DNA from 2 places in the Streptomyces sp. SCL15-4 genome. Region 1 is predicted to be linked to the other one. Evidence: riboswitches for the same ligand, from Rfam matches in the RefSeq annotation. Region 1 holds a riboswitch; the other holds the start of a gene.

The links. Region 1 has a riboswitch for cyclic di-AMP ahead of SCK26_RS19995 (M23 family metallopeptidase). Riboswitches for the same ligand answer to the same signal wherever they lie in the genome.
Positions count from the first base shown of each region.
Region 2: linked by a shared signal. The riboswitch ahead of SCK26_RS09680 (M23 family metallopeptidase) and the one ahead of SCK26_RS19995 (M23 family metallopeptidase) in region 1 are both predicted to bind cyclic di-AMP.

Region 1 is NZ_JAOBTQ010000001.1:4,535,736-4,540,773, reverse strand. Features, by position in the region: gene SCK26_RS20005 (PrsW family intramembrane metalloprotease) at 1-1,055, shown strand, start outside; gene SCK26_RS20000 (aldo/keto reductase) at 1,099-2,043, opposite strand; gene SCK26_RS19995 (M23 family metallopeptidase) at 2,119-3,180, opposite strand; cyclic di-AMP (ydaO/yuaA leader) riboswitch at 3,188-3,358, opposite strand; tRNA gene SCK26_RS19990 (tRNA-Met) at 3,679-3,752, shown strand; gene SCK26_RS19985 (dihydrofolate reductase family protein) at 3,830-4,960, opposite strand.
Region 2 is NZ_JAOBTQ010000001.1:2,330,421-2,335,458, reverse strand. Features, by position in the region: gene SCK26_RS09685 (pitrilysin family protein) at 1-668, shown strand, start outside; cyclic di-AMP (ydaO/yuaA leader) riboswitch at 900-1,052, shown strand; gene SCK26_RS09680 (M23 family metallopeptidase) at 1,065-1,820, shown strand; gene SCK26_RS09675 (GntR family transcriptional regulator) at 2,019-2,705, shown strand; gene SCK26_RS09670 (HPr family phosphocarrier protein) at 2,911-3,192, opposite strand; gene SCK26_RS09665 (GNAT family N-acetyltransferase) at 3,371-5,038, shown strand, end outside.

The DNA.
Region 1 (5,038 bases):
ACCGGGTGGAGCCGGGCCCCTGGCGGAACCTGGTGTTCTCGTTCGCCTGGGGAGCCTGCGCGGCGGCGCTGATAGCCATCGTGGCCAACAGCTTCGCCACGGAGTGGATCGCCACCTCCACCGCCGACCCGGCGAGCGCCGACACCCTCGGCGCCACGGTGATAGCGCCGATCGTGGAGGAGTCCGCGAAGGCCGCCGCCGTACTGCTGGTCTTCCTGTTCCGCAGACGCGACTTCACCGGGATCGTGGACGGCGTGGTGATAGCGGGGATCACCGCCACCGGGTTCGCGTTCACCGAGAACATCCTCTACCTCGGCACGGCCTTCGGGACCGACCAGCTCACCGGCGACCGGGGCATCGCCTCCGTCACCGCCGCCACCTTCTTCGTGCGCATCGTGATGTCCCCGTTCGCGCATCCCCTGTTCACCGTCCTGACCGGCATCGGCTTCGGCGTCGCCGCGCTGTCCGCCGAGCGCCGGTCCGCCCGGCGGATCCTCCTGCCGGTGTGCGGACTGCTGCTCGCGATGGGCATGCACGCCCTCTGGAACGGCTCGGCCACCTTCGGGCAGTACGGGTTCCTCGCCGTGTACGGCGGCTTCATGGTGCCCGTGTTCGGGCTGGTGACCTGGCTCGCGGTCTGGACCCGGCAGCGGGAGCTGCGCCTGGTACGGACGGAGCTGCCGGCGTATGTGCTGGCCGGGTGGCTCGGGCCGGCCGAGCCGTTCGCGCTCGGATCGATGCGGGCGCGCCGGATGGCCCGGGACTACGCCCGGCACCACCACGGCCGTCCGGCGGCACGGGAGGTGGCCCGCTACGAGAGGTACGCCACCTCGCTCGCGTTCCTGCGGCGGCGCGGGCACGCCGGCAAGGCCGGAGCGGACTTCGTCCCGCGGGAGCGGGAGCTGCTGGAGGAGCTGTGGAAGCGGCGGCATCTGGCCCGGCCGGCGCTGGAGTACGCGGGCCGGGCCGCCGCCGCGGTCCCGGTGTACCGGGCGGCGGCGCCGTACGGACACCCGGCGGTGCCCTACCCCCTGTACAACCCGTACCGGACCTGACCGCGGGCGCCGGACGGAGGGACGGCACCGCCGTGGAGCGGACTCAGGCCGAGGCCTCCGTCAGCCTCGCCACTTCCTCATCCGTGAGTTCCAGCTCCGCCACGCCGAGCAGCGCGGGCAGCTGCTCCACCGTGCGGGCCGAGGCGATCGGGGCGGTGACCGTCGGCTGGGCGGCGAGCCAGGCCAGGGCGACCGTGGCGACCGGGGCCCGGCGGGCGGCGGCGACCTCGTCCAGGGCCGTCAGGACCTTCTGGCCGCGCTCGGAGGCCACGTAGTCGCCGACCCGGTCGGCGCGGGCGCTGTCGACGCTCTCGCCGGGCCGGTACTTGCCGGTCAGGAAGCCCGAGGCGAGCGCGAAGTACGGGACGACGGACAGGCCCTCGCGGGCGACGAGTTCCTGCAGCGGGCCCTCGTAGGTGTCGCGGGAGACCAGGTTGTAGTGCGGCTGGAGGGCGACATAGCGGGCGAGGCCCTCGCGGTCGGAGAACTCCAGGGACTCGCGCAGGCGCTCGGCGGTGATGTTGGAGGCGGCGATGTGCCGGACCTTGCCGGCCTTCACCAGCTCGTCCAGCGCGCCGATGATCTCCTCGACCGGCACCTCGGGCTGGTCGAAGTGGGTGTAGTAGAGGTCGATGTGGTCGGTGCCCAGGCGGCGCAGCGAGGCGTCGGCGGCGGCCTTGATGTTGGCGGCCGACAGGCCCTGGTACTCCGGGTGCTGGCTGACCTTGGTCGCGATGATCACGTCGGAGCGGTTGCCGCGGGCCTTCAGCCACGCGCCGAGGATGGTCTCCGACTCGCCGCCCTTGTTGCCGTCGGCCCAGGCCGAGTAGACGTCGGCGGTGTCGACGAAGTTGCCGCCGGCCGCGGTGTAGGCGTCGAGGACGGCGAAGGAGGCCTGCTCGTCGGCGGTCCAGCCGAAGACGTTGCCGCCGAGGCAGAGCGGGAAGACTTCAAGATCGGAGGAGCCGAGTGTACGAAGTGACGTCATACGTCATGCCAACGCCGGCGGAGGCCGATCGCATCCCGCCGCCGGCGCCGGATTCCCGCTACTCCCGGAAGGCCGTCAGGGGGTGAGGCCCTTGTCGCGCAGCCACGCCATCGGGTCGATGCCGGTGGGCGAGCCGCCGGGGTGGACTTCCAGGTGCAGGTGCGGGCCGGTGACGTTGCCGGTGGCGCCGACGCGGCCGATGACCTCGCCGGTGGCGACCTTCTGGCCGGCCGTGACGTTGATCGAGGACTGGTGGCAGAACCACAGCTCGGTGCCGTCGTCCAGGGTGAGGATGGTGCGGTAGCCGTACGCGCCGGCCATGGCCGCCTCGGTGATCGTGCCGCTGTGCACGGCCTTGATCAGGGTGCCGGTGGGCGCGGCGAAGTCGAGTCCGGTGTGGTGGCCGGAGGACCACATCGAGCCGGCCTGCCCGAAGGTCGAGGTGATCGTGTACGAGGAGGTCGGGAGCGCGTACTGCCTGGCCAGCTCGGCCAGCCGCTTCTCCTCCGCCGCCTTCTTGGCCTCGGCCTCGGCCTTCTCCGCGTCGGCCTCCGCCTTCTCCTTCGCGGCGGCGGCCTTGGCGGCGGCCTCCCGCTCGGCCTCGGCGGCGGCCCGCGCGGTCTGCTTCTCGGCGGCGACGAGCGCGGCGGCGGCCGCCCTGCTGTCGGCCTGGCCCTGCTGCTGCTCGGCCTGCGCCATGATCCGGTTGCGGAGCACCTCGCCCGCGTCGGCGCTGTCCTGGCCCGGGTCGGAGGCCACGGCGACGGTGCTGAGCGTGGTGGCCTCGGCGGCGGGCCGGTCGGCGCCGGAGCCGTCGTGGAAGAGGGAGCCGACCGAGGGCAGGTCCGGCAGGGAGATGGAGACCGGCGGCTTGCCGGTGTTGGCGCTGGCCATGCCGCCCGCGCCGACGGCGGCCATGACGCCGACGCCGAGGACGGTGGAGCTGCGCGCGAAGCCGCCGCGCTGCTTGGCAACCCGGTGCCGGCCGCGGACCGGTGCGACGGAGTCCTCGGTGGGGTTCCATTCCTCCCACGGGCCCTCGTCGGCGCGGTAGGCACCGTAGCCGAAGGTCTCGGGCTCGGACTCGCGCTGTGCCGGTATGGACGGGGCTTCGGGGACAGGCCGGTTGGACGCCACGCGGGCGTGCTCCTTTCCTTCCTCCGCCTACCGGGTTAGCTGACGGGTTCGGAGCAGGAAGGTCTCCTACGCGCGTATATCCGGTCGTGGACTCGCGTGAGTACACGACGGTATCCGCGTGATTCACCCCAGAAAGGTGGTTCCCCGGTTCCCTCGCGGGATTCGGCGCGTGCGCGCGGAGCCGCCTCTTGTGACGGCTGGGACGACCGCGCTGCGTTATCGAACGTTAATAGACTTGCCAGTCACTTTCCAAGCCGTTCGCCCCGATCAACAAGGAATTTACTGGTGAGGTTATCGGCAACTATCCCGTCAAAACGGGCAAGTTGATCGGGCCTCGGAACGGTTCAGCAGTCACTCGAGGTTTTGATGGTTACTCAGATGTTATGCGTACGGCGCTCACCTGATCACTCACCGTGACGTCCCCGGTCACCGGTTGCGGGCCCGCCGAAACCGGTGTGCGAACCATCCCGCGGATGGCGTACACTGGAGTCACAACGACGCGGGGTGGAGCAGCTCGGTAGCTCGCTGGGCTCATAACCCAGAGGTCGCAGGTTCAAATCCTGTCCCCGCTACTGAAGGCCCAGGGCCCGGAATCCCAAGGATTCCGGGCCCTGGGTGTATGTGCGCCCGGGCGCGCCCGGGCGCTCGCTCAGCCCGGCAGATGGGCGTTCGGCGCCTTGGCCAGTTCCTCCAGCTCCGGCAGGACGACGACCCGTACGCCCGCCGCGCTCAGCACGCCCGCTCCGTCGGCCGCCGTGACGAAGGTGTCGGGCTCCCGCCAGGCGGTGACCACCCGGCGCACTCCCGCCCGCAGGATCAGCTCGGCACAGGGCGCCGGCCGGGAGGCGCGGCGGGTGCACGGCTCCAGGCTGGAGTACACGGTGGCGCCGGCGAGGCGCGGGTCGGCGGGATCGGTCTTCGCGAGCGCCGCCTCCTCGGCGTGCACCACCGCGTCGCCGCCCTCGCGCGAGTGGCCCCGGGCCAGTTCCGTGCCGTCGGCGGCGACCACGACCGCGCCGACGCTGAACGCCGTCCGCGACGGCGGGCACAGGGCCGCCAGCTCGCAGGCGGTGCGCAGCCAGTGGCGGTCGGCGGCGGTGGCGGCGGCCGTGCCGGGGGCCGTGGGGGCGTAGCGCATGAGGACGACGTCCTCGATCCGGCGGGTGTCCAGCAGGCGCAGGCGTCCCTCTTGGTAGGCACCGGGCCCGAACAGCCGCGGGGCCGCCGGGTCGCCGACGAGCAGCGGGGCGAGAACCAGCTGGAGTTCGTCGGCGAGGCCCTCCGCCAGGAGCTGGGTGTGGACCGTGCCACCGCCCTCGACCATCAGCCGCTCCACCCCGCGCACGTCGTGCAGGTGCTCCAGCAGGGCCCGCCAGTCCAGCGCGGGACCGAGCGGGACCACGTCGGCGATGTTCCCGAGGAGGCGCGAGGCCCGTACGGCGCCGGAGTCGGTGGTGTAGACGAGCTTGTCGCCGCCGGTGTGCCAGAAGCGCGCCGCCGGGTCGAGGTCGCCGGAGCCGGTGACCGTGACCTTCAGCGGATACGCCGGCCGGCCCGCCGCGCGCCGGGCCGCGCGCCGCTCGGCGGAGTTGACCAGCAGACGGGGGTTGTCGGCGCGGATCGTGCCGGCACCGACGAGGATGGCGTCGGCCGAGGCCCGCACCTCGTCGACCCGGTCGAAGTCGGCCGGGCCGGACAGCAGGAGCCGTTCGGGGCCCGTGTCGTCCAGATAGCCGTCGAGGGAGACGGCGGCGGACAGCAGCACGTACGGCAGGGGCATCGGCGCTCTCTCTTCCGGAGGCGGGCGGCGAGGCGGGCCCGCGACAGCTTGGTTCAATTTTTGAACAAACCTACACTG
Region 2 (5,038 bases), 2.2 Mb from region 1:
GGCCGGTGCCGCCGGTGACCGCCGACGACACCGGGCGCGTGGTCATCGTGGACCGGCCCGGCGCCGTGCAGACGCAGCTGCTGATCGGCCGGATCGGTCCCGACCGGCACGACCGGGTGTGGCCCGCCCAGGTGCTCGGCACGTACTGCCTCGGCGGCACCCTCACCTCCCGGCTGGACCGCGTCCTGCGCGAGGAGAAGGGCTACACCTACGGCGTGCGCTCCTTCGGGCAGGTCCTCAGGTCCGCGCCGGACGGCAGCGGCGCGGCGATGCTCGCCATCAGCGGCTCCGTGGACACGCCGAACACCGGTCCGGCGCTGGACGACCTGTGGAAGGTGCTGCGCACCGTCGCCGCGGAGGGGCTGACCGACACCGAGCGGGACGTCGCCGTGCAGAACCTCGTCGGCGTGGCGCCGCTGAAGTACGAGACCGCGGCGGCCGTCGCGGGCACGCTGGCCGACCAGGTCGAGCAGCACCTGCCCGACGACTTCCAGGCGACGCTGTACCGGCAGCTGGCCGCCACGGGCACGGTGGAGGCCACCGCGGCCGTCGTGAACGCCTTCCCGGTGGACCGCCTGGTGACCGTCCTCGTCGGCGACGCCGCCCAGATCAAGGCACCGGTCGAGGCGCTCGGCATCGGCCCGGTGAGCGTGGTGTCGGCCGAGTAGCGACGCGGCCGGCCCGTCCGGCGTACGCGCGCGTGGGGCCCTGACGGCTTACGAGCCGTCAGGGCCCCACGCTGTTCCACTCGGTTCCTCAGATGCCCGTTTTGGTGCGGAGGTTGCCTGTCTGACCTGTGGGATGCGCTACAAAAAGCCGGATCCGTTTGAGGATCGAAAGCGGGCCGCCGTAGCGTCGTCCGGGCTGTTCGTCAGGCAGTGCGCCGCACCCGCGGCACCGGACAGTCATCGCCGAGTCCCCGTACGGCGCGAGCCAGGGGAGCCGGGGACCCATCGTCCCTGGGGTGAATCGGGCGCCCGCGAGGGAGTCCGTAGGAGACCTTCCTGCTCCGAACCCGTCAGCTAACCCGGTAGGCGAGAGGGAAGGAAAGGACCAGCCACTTCATGGCGTTCATGTGCGCCACCGGGAAGCACCGCAAGCCCGGGCGGGTCAAGCGGACGACCGCGCAGGCGGCCGGCGTCGCGGCCCTGACCACCACCGGTGTCATCGGCACCCTCGCCGCCTCCCCGGCCCTCGCCGCCGACAACCCCGTGGACCAGACCGGCCTCACCCCGGTCCTCGCCGCCACGGACGACGTCGCCGCGCAGATCGCCGCGCAGGCCACCGCCCAGCAGGAGGCCGCCGACCGGAAGGCGGCCGAGGAGGCCGCCGCGAAGGCGGCCGCCGAACGGGCCGAGGAGCTGCGCGAGGCCAGGGCCCGCGCCGCGCGCGAGGCCGAGCGCCGCCGGCTGAACGCCTTCGTCGCCCCCATCGAGCACTCCTACGTCTCCACGGCCTACCAGGCCTCCAGCTCCCTGTGGTCCTCCGGTTCGCACACCGGCATCGACTTCCACGCGGCCGCCGGCACCACCGTGCACGCGGTGGGCTCCGGCACGGTCGTCTCCACCGGCTGGGGCGGGGCGTACGGCAACCAGGTCGTGATCCGGATGGCCGACGGCATGTACACGCAGTACGGGCACCTGTCGTCCATCGGCGTCACGGTGGGCCAGAAGGTCGTGCCGGGCCAGCAGATCGGTCTCTCCGGCGCCACGGGCAACGTCACCGGCCCGCACCTGCACTTCGAGGCGCGCACGAGCCCGGACTACGGCTCCGACGTCGATCCCGTCGCCTACCTCCGCAACCACGGCGTGCACATCTGACGCGCCTCGCGCCTTCCTTGGCGGCCCCGGCTCACCGAGCCGGGGCTTTCGCCGTTTTTCATGCTCTCCGCCGGTTCCGTTGTCCAAAAAATATCCATGGATTAGGACCCGCCGTCGGAAATTCCGGCCGACTGGAATAGAGTCACGGAACACGCGTCCATCGTCGGCGTTTCACGGGGATTAAGGCGGAGGTCGGTCATGCGTATTCCGGCGCACTCGGTGTGCACCGCTGTCCGGGACGACATCGTCGCCGGTGTCTACGAGCGCGGCAGCCGGCTGACCGAGGAAGTCCTGGCCCGCCGCTACGGCGTCTCGCGCGTCCCCGTGCGCGAGGCGCTGCGCACCCTGGAGGCCGAGGGCTTCGTGGTGACGCGCCGGCACGCGGGCGCGTGCGTGGCCGAGCCGACCGAGCGGGAGGCCGCCGACGTGCTGGAGATGCGGACGCTGCTGGAGCCGCTGGGCGCCGCGCGGGCCGCCCAGCGGCGCACGGAGGCCCATCTGAAGGTGCTGCGCGGCCTGGTCCGGCTCGGACAGGAGCGGGCCAGGAAGGGCAACAGCGAGGATCTGCGCTCGTTGGGCGGCTGGTTCCACGAGACGCTGGCCCAGGCCTGCGGCAGCCCCTCGCTCACCTCGGTGCTGACCCAGCTGCGCCACAAGATCGCCTGGATGTACGCGGTGGAGGCGCCGGTGAGCCCGGTGGAGTACTGGGCGGAACACGGGGCGATCGTGGACGCGGTGGCGCGCGGGGACGGCGAACGGGCGCGGGCGCTGACCGCTCTGCACGCGGAACGCGCGACCGGCGCGCACCGGCTTCGCTTTTCCGGCGCCGGCGAACGTGTGAGGACTTCGCAACATGCCGTAAACATGTCGGGTCTGCGACATTAACACGGGCGCCGTATACAAAGAAGAGGGTTATTCGGCGGCGGGCGTTTTCTGCTGCCCTTTTCGTGGTGCAAGGAATTCTCGGGCGCGGTCCTTCGGCCGGCGGCGGCGAATTCGGCCGACGGAAAGCCGTAGGGACGACACAAGTGGCCGCGGATACGCGGAAGCCGCGCCACCCGGTGCGGGCGGCGCGGCTTCCCCGCTCTTCTCAGACGGTCTCGGGCAGTTCCTCCAGGCCCTCGGAGACCAGCTTGGCCAGACGGTCCAGGGCGGCGTCGGCGCCCTCGGCGTCGGAGGCGAGGACGATCTCCTCGCCTCCCTGGGCGCCCAGGCCCAGGACGGCCAGCATCGAGGCCGCGTTGACGGGGTTGCCCCCGGCCTTGGCGATCGTCACCGGGACGCCTGTGGCCGTGGCGGCTCGGACGAAGAGGGAGGCGGGGCGGGCGTGGAGACCCTCGGCCCAGCCGACGTTGACGCGGCGCTCAGCCATGTGTTGCTGCCCTTCAGTGTTCAGGGTTGTCTAGACCAGTTTCCCATACCGTGGAGCGTGCCCGGAGCAGGCCCGAAGACCCGCCCCGGAGCGGCGCCGGACCGCGGCCTCGGTCCGGCGTTCGCCCCCCATAGCCTGCCTCGCGCCGTTGTCGTACGCGAGCCTTACTCTGGGGCCCATGCAGACCTCGGCGGACCCGCAGGACCGGCACCAGTACCCCGCCCACTGGGAGGCGGACGTGGTGCTGCGCGACGGCGGCACCGCGCGCATCAGGCCCATCACCGTCGATGACGCCGACCGCCTGGTCAGTTTCTACGAGCAGGTCTCGGACGAGTCGAAGTACTACCGCTTCTTCGCGCCCTATCCACGCCTGTCCGCCAAGGACGTCCACCGCTTCACGCACCACGACTTCGTGGACAGGGTGGGGCTCGCGGCCACCATCGGCGGCGAGTTCATCGCCACCGTACGCTACGACCGCATAGGCGGCGACGGCCTGCCTGCCACCGCGCCCGCCGAGGAGGCCGAGGTCGCGTTCCTGGTCCAGGACGCCCACCAGGGCCGCGGCGTCGCCTCCGCCCTCCTGGAGCACATCGCGGCCGTCGCGCGCGAGCGCGGCATCCGCCGCTTCGCCGCCGAGGTGCTGCCCGCCAACACCAAGATGATCAAGGTGTTCACGGACGCCGGCTACACCCAGAAGCGCAGCTTCGAGGACGGCGTCGTACGCCTGGAACTGGACCTCGAACCCACCGACCGCTCCGTGGCCGTGCAGCACGCCCGGGAACAGCGCGCCGAGGCCCGCTCGGTCCGGCGGCTCCTCGCGCCCGGCTCGGTCGCGGTCGTCGGCGTCGGCCGCGCCCCCGGCGGAGTCGGCCGCGGCATCCTCGGCAACATCCGCGAGGCCGGCTACCCGGGCCCGCTGCACGCCGTGAACAAGGCCTTCCCCGAAGACCTCAAGGAGATCGACGGCGTGCCCGCGCACCGCTCGGTGCGCGACATCGACGGGCACGTGGACCTCGCCGTCGTCGCCGTACCGGCCGAGCACGTGCCCGCCGTGGTCGCCGAGTGCGGCGAACACGGCGTCCAGGGACTGGTCGTGCTCTCCGCCGGGTACGCCGAGAGCGGGCCCGAGGGGCGCGAACGGCAGCGCGCGCTCGTCCGGGCCGCACGCGCCTACGGCATGCGCCTCATCGGCCCGAACGCCTTCGGCATCATCAACACCGCCGACGGCGTCCGGCTCAACGCCTCGCTCGCCCCCGAGCCGCCCCGCCCCGGCCGCATCGGGCTCTTCGCCCAGTCCGGCGCCATCGGCATCGCCCTGCTGTCCCGGCTGCACCGGCGCGGGGGAGGGGTGACCGGGGTGACCGGCGTCTCCACCTTCGTGTCCGCCGGCAACCGCGCCGACGTCTCCGGCAACGACGTCCTCCAGTACTGGTACGACGACCCGGACACCGATGTCGTCCTCATGTACCTGGAGTCCATCGGCAACCCCCGCAAGTTCACCCGGCTCGCCCGGCGGACGGCCGCCGCGAAGCCCCTGGTCGTCGTGCAGGGCACCGGCACCGCCCCGCAGGGCCACGCCGTGCGCGCCACCCGGCTGCCGCACGCGACCGTGTCCGCGCTGCTGCGGCAGGCCGGGGTGATCCGGGTCGACACGATCACCGAGCTGGTCGACGCGGGGCTGCTGCTCGCCCGGCAGCCGCTGCCCGCGGGGCCGCGCGTGGCCATCCTCGGCAACTCGGAGTCGCTGGGCGTGCTGACGTACGACCGGTGCGTGGCGGAGGGGCTGCGGCCGGACCGGCCGGTGGACCTGACCACCGGGGCGACGGCGGAGGACTTCCACCGGGCG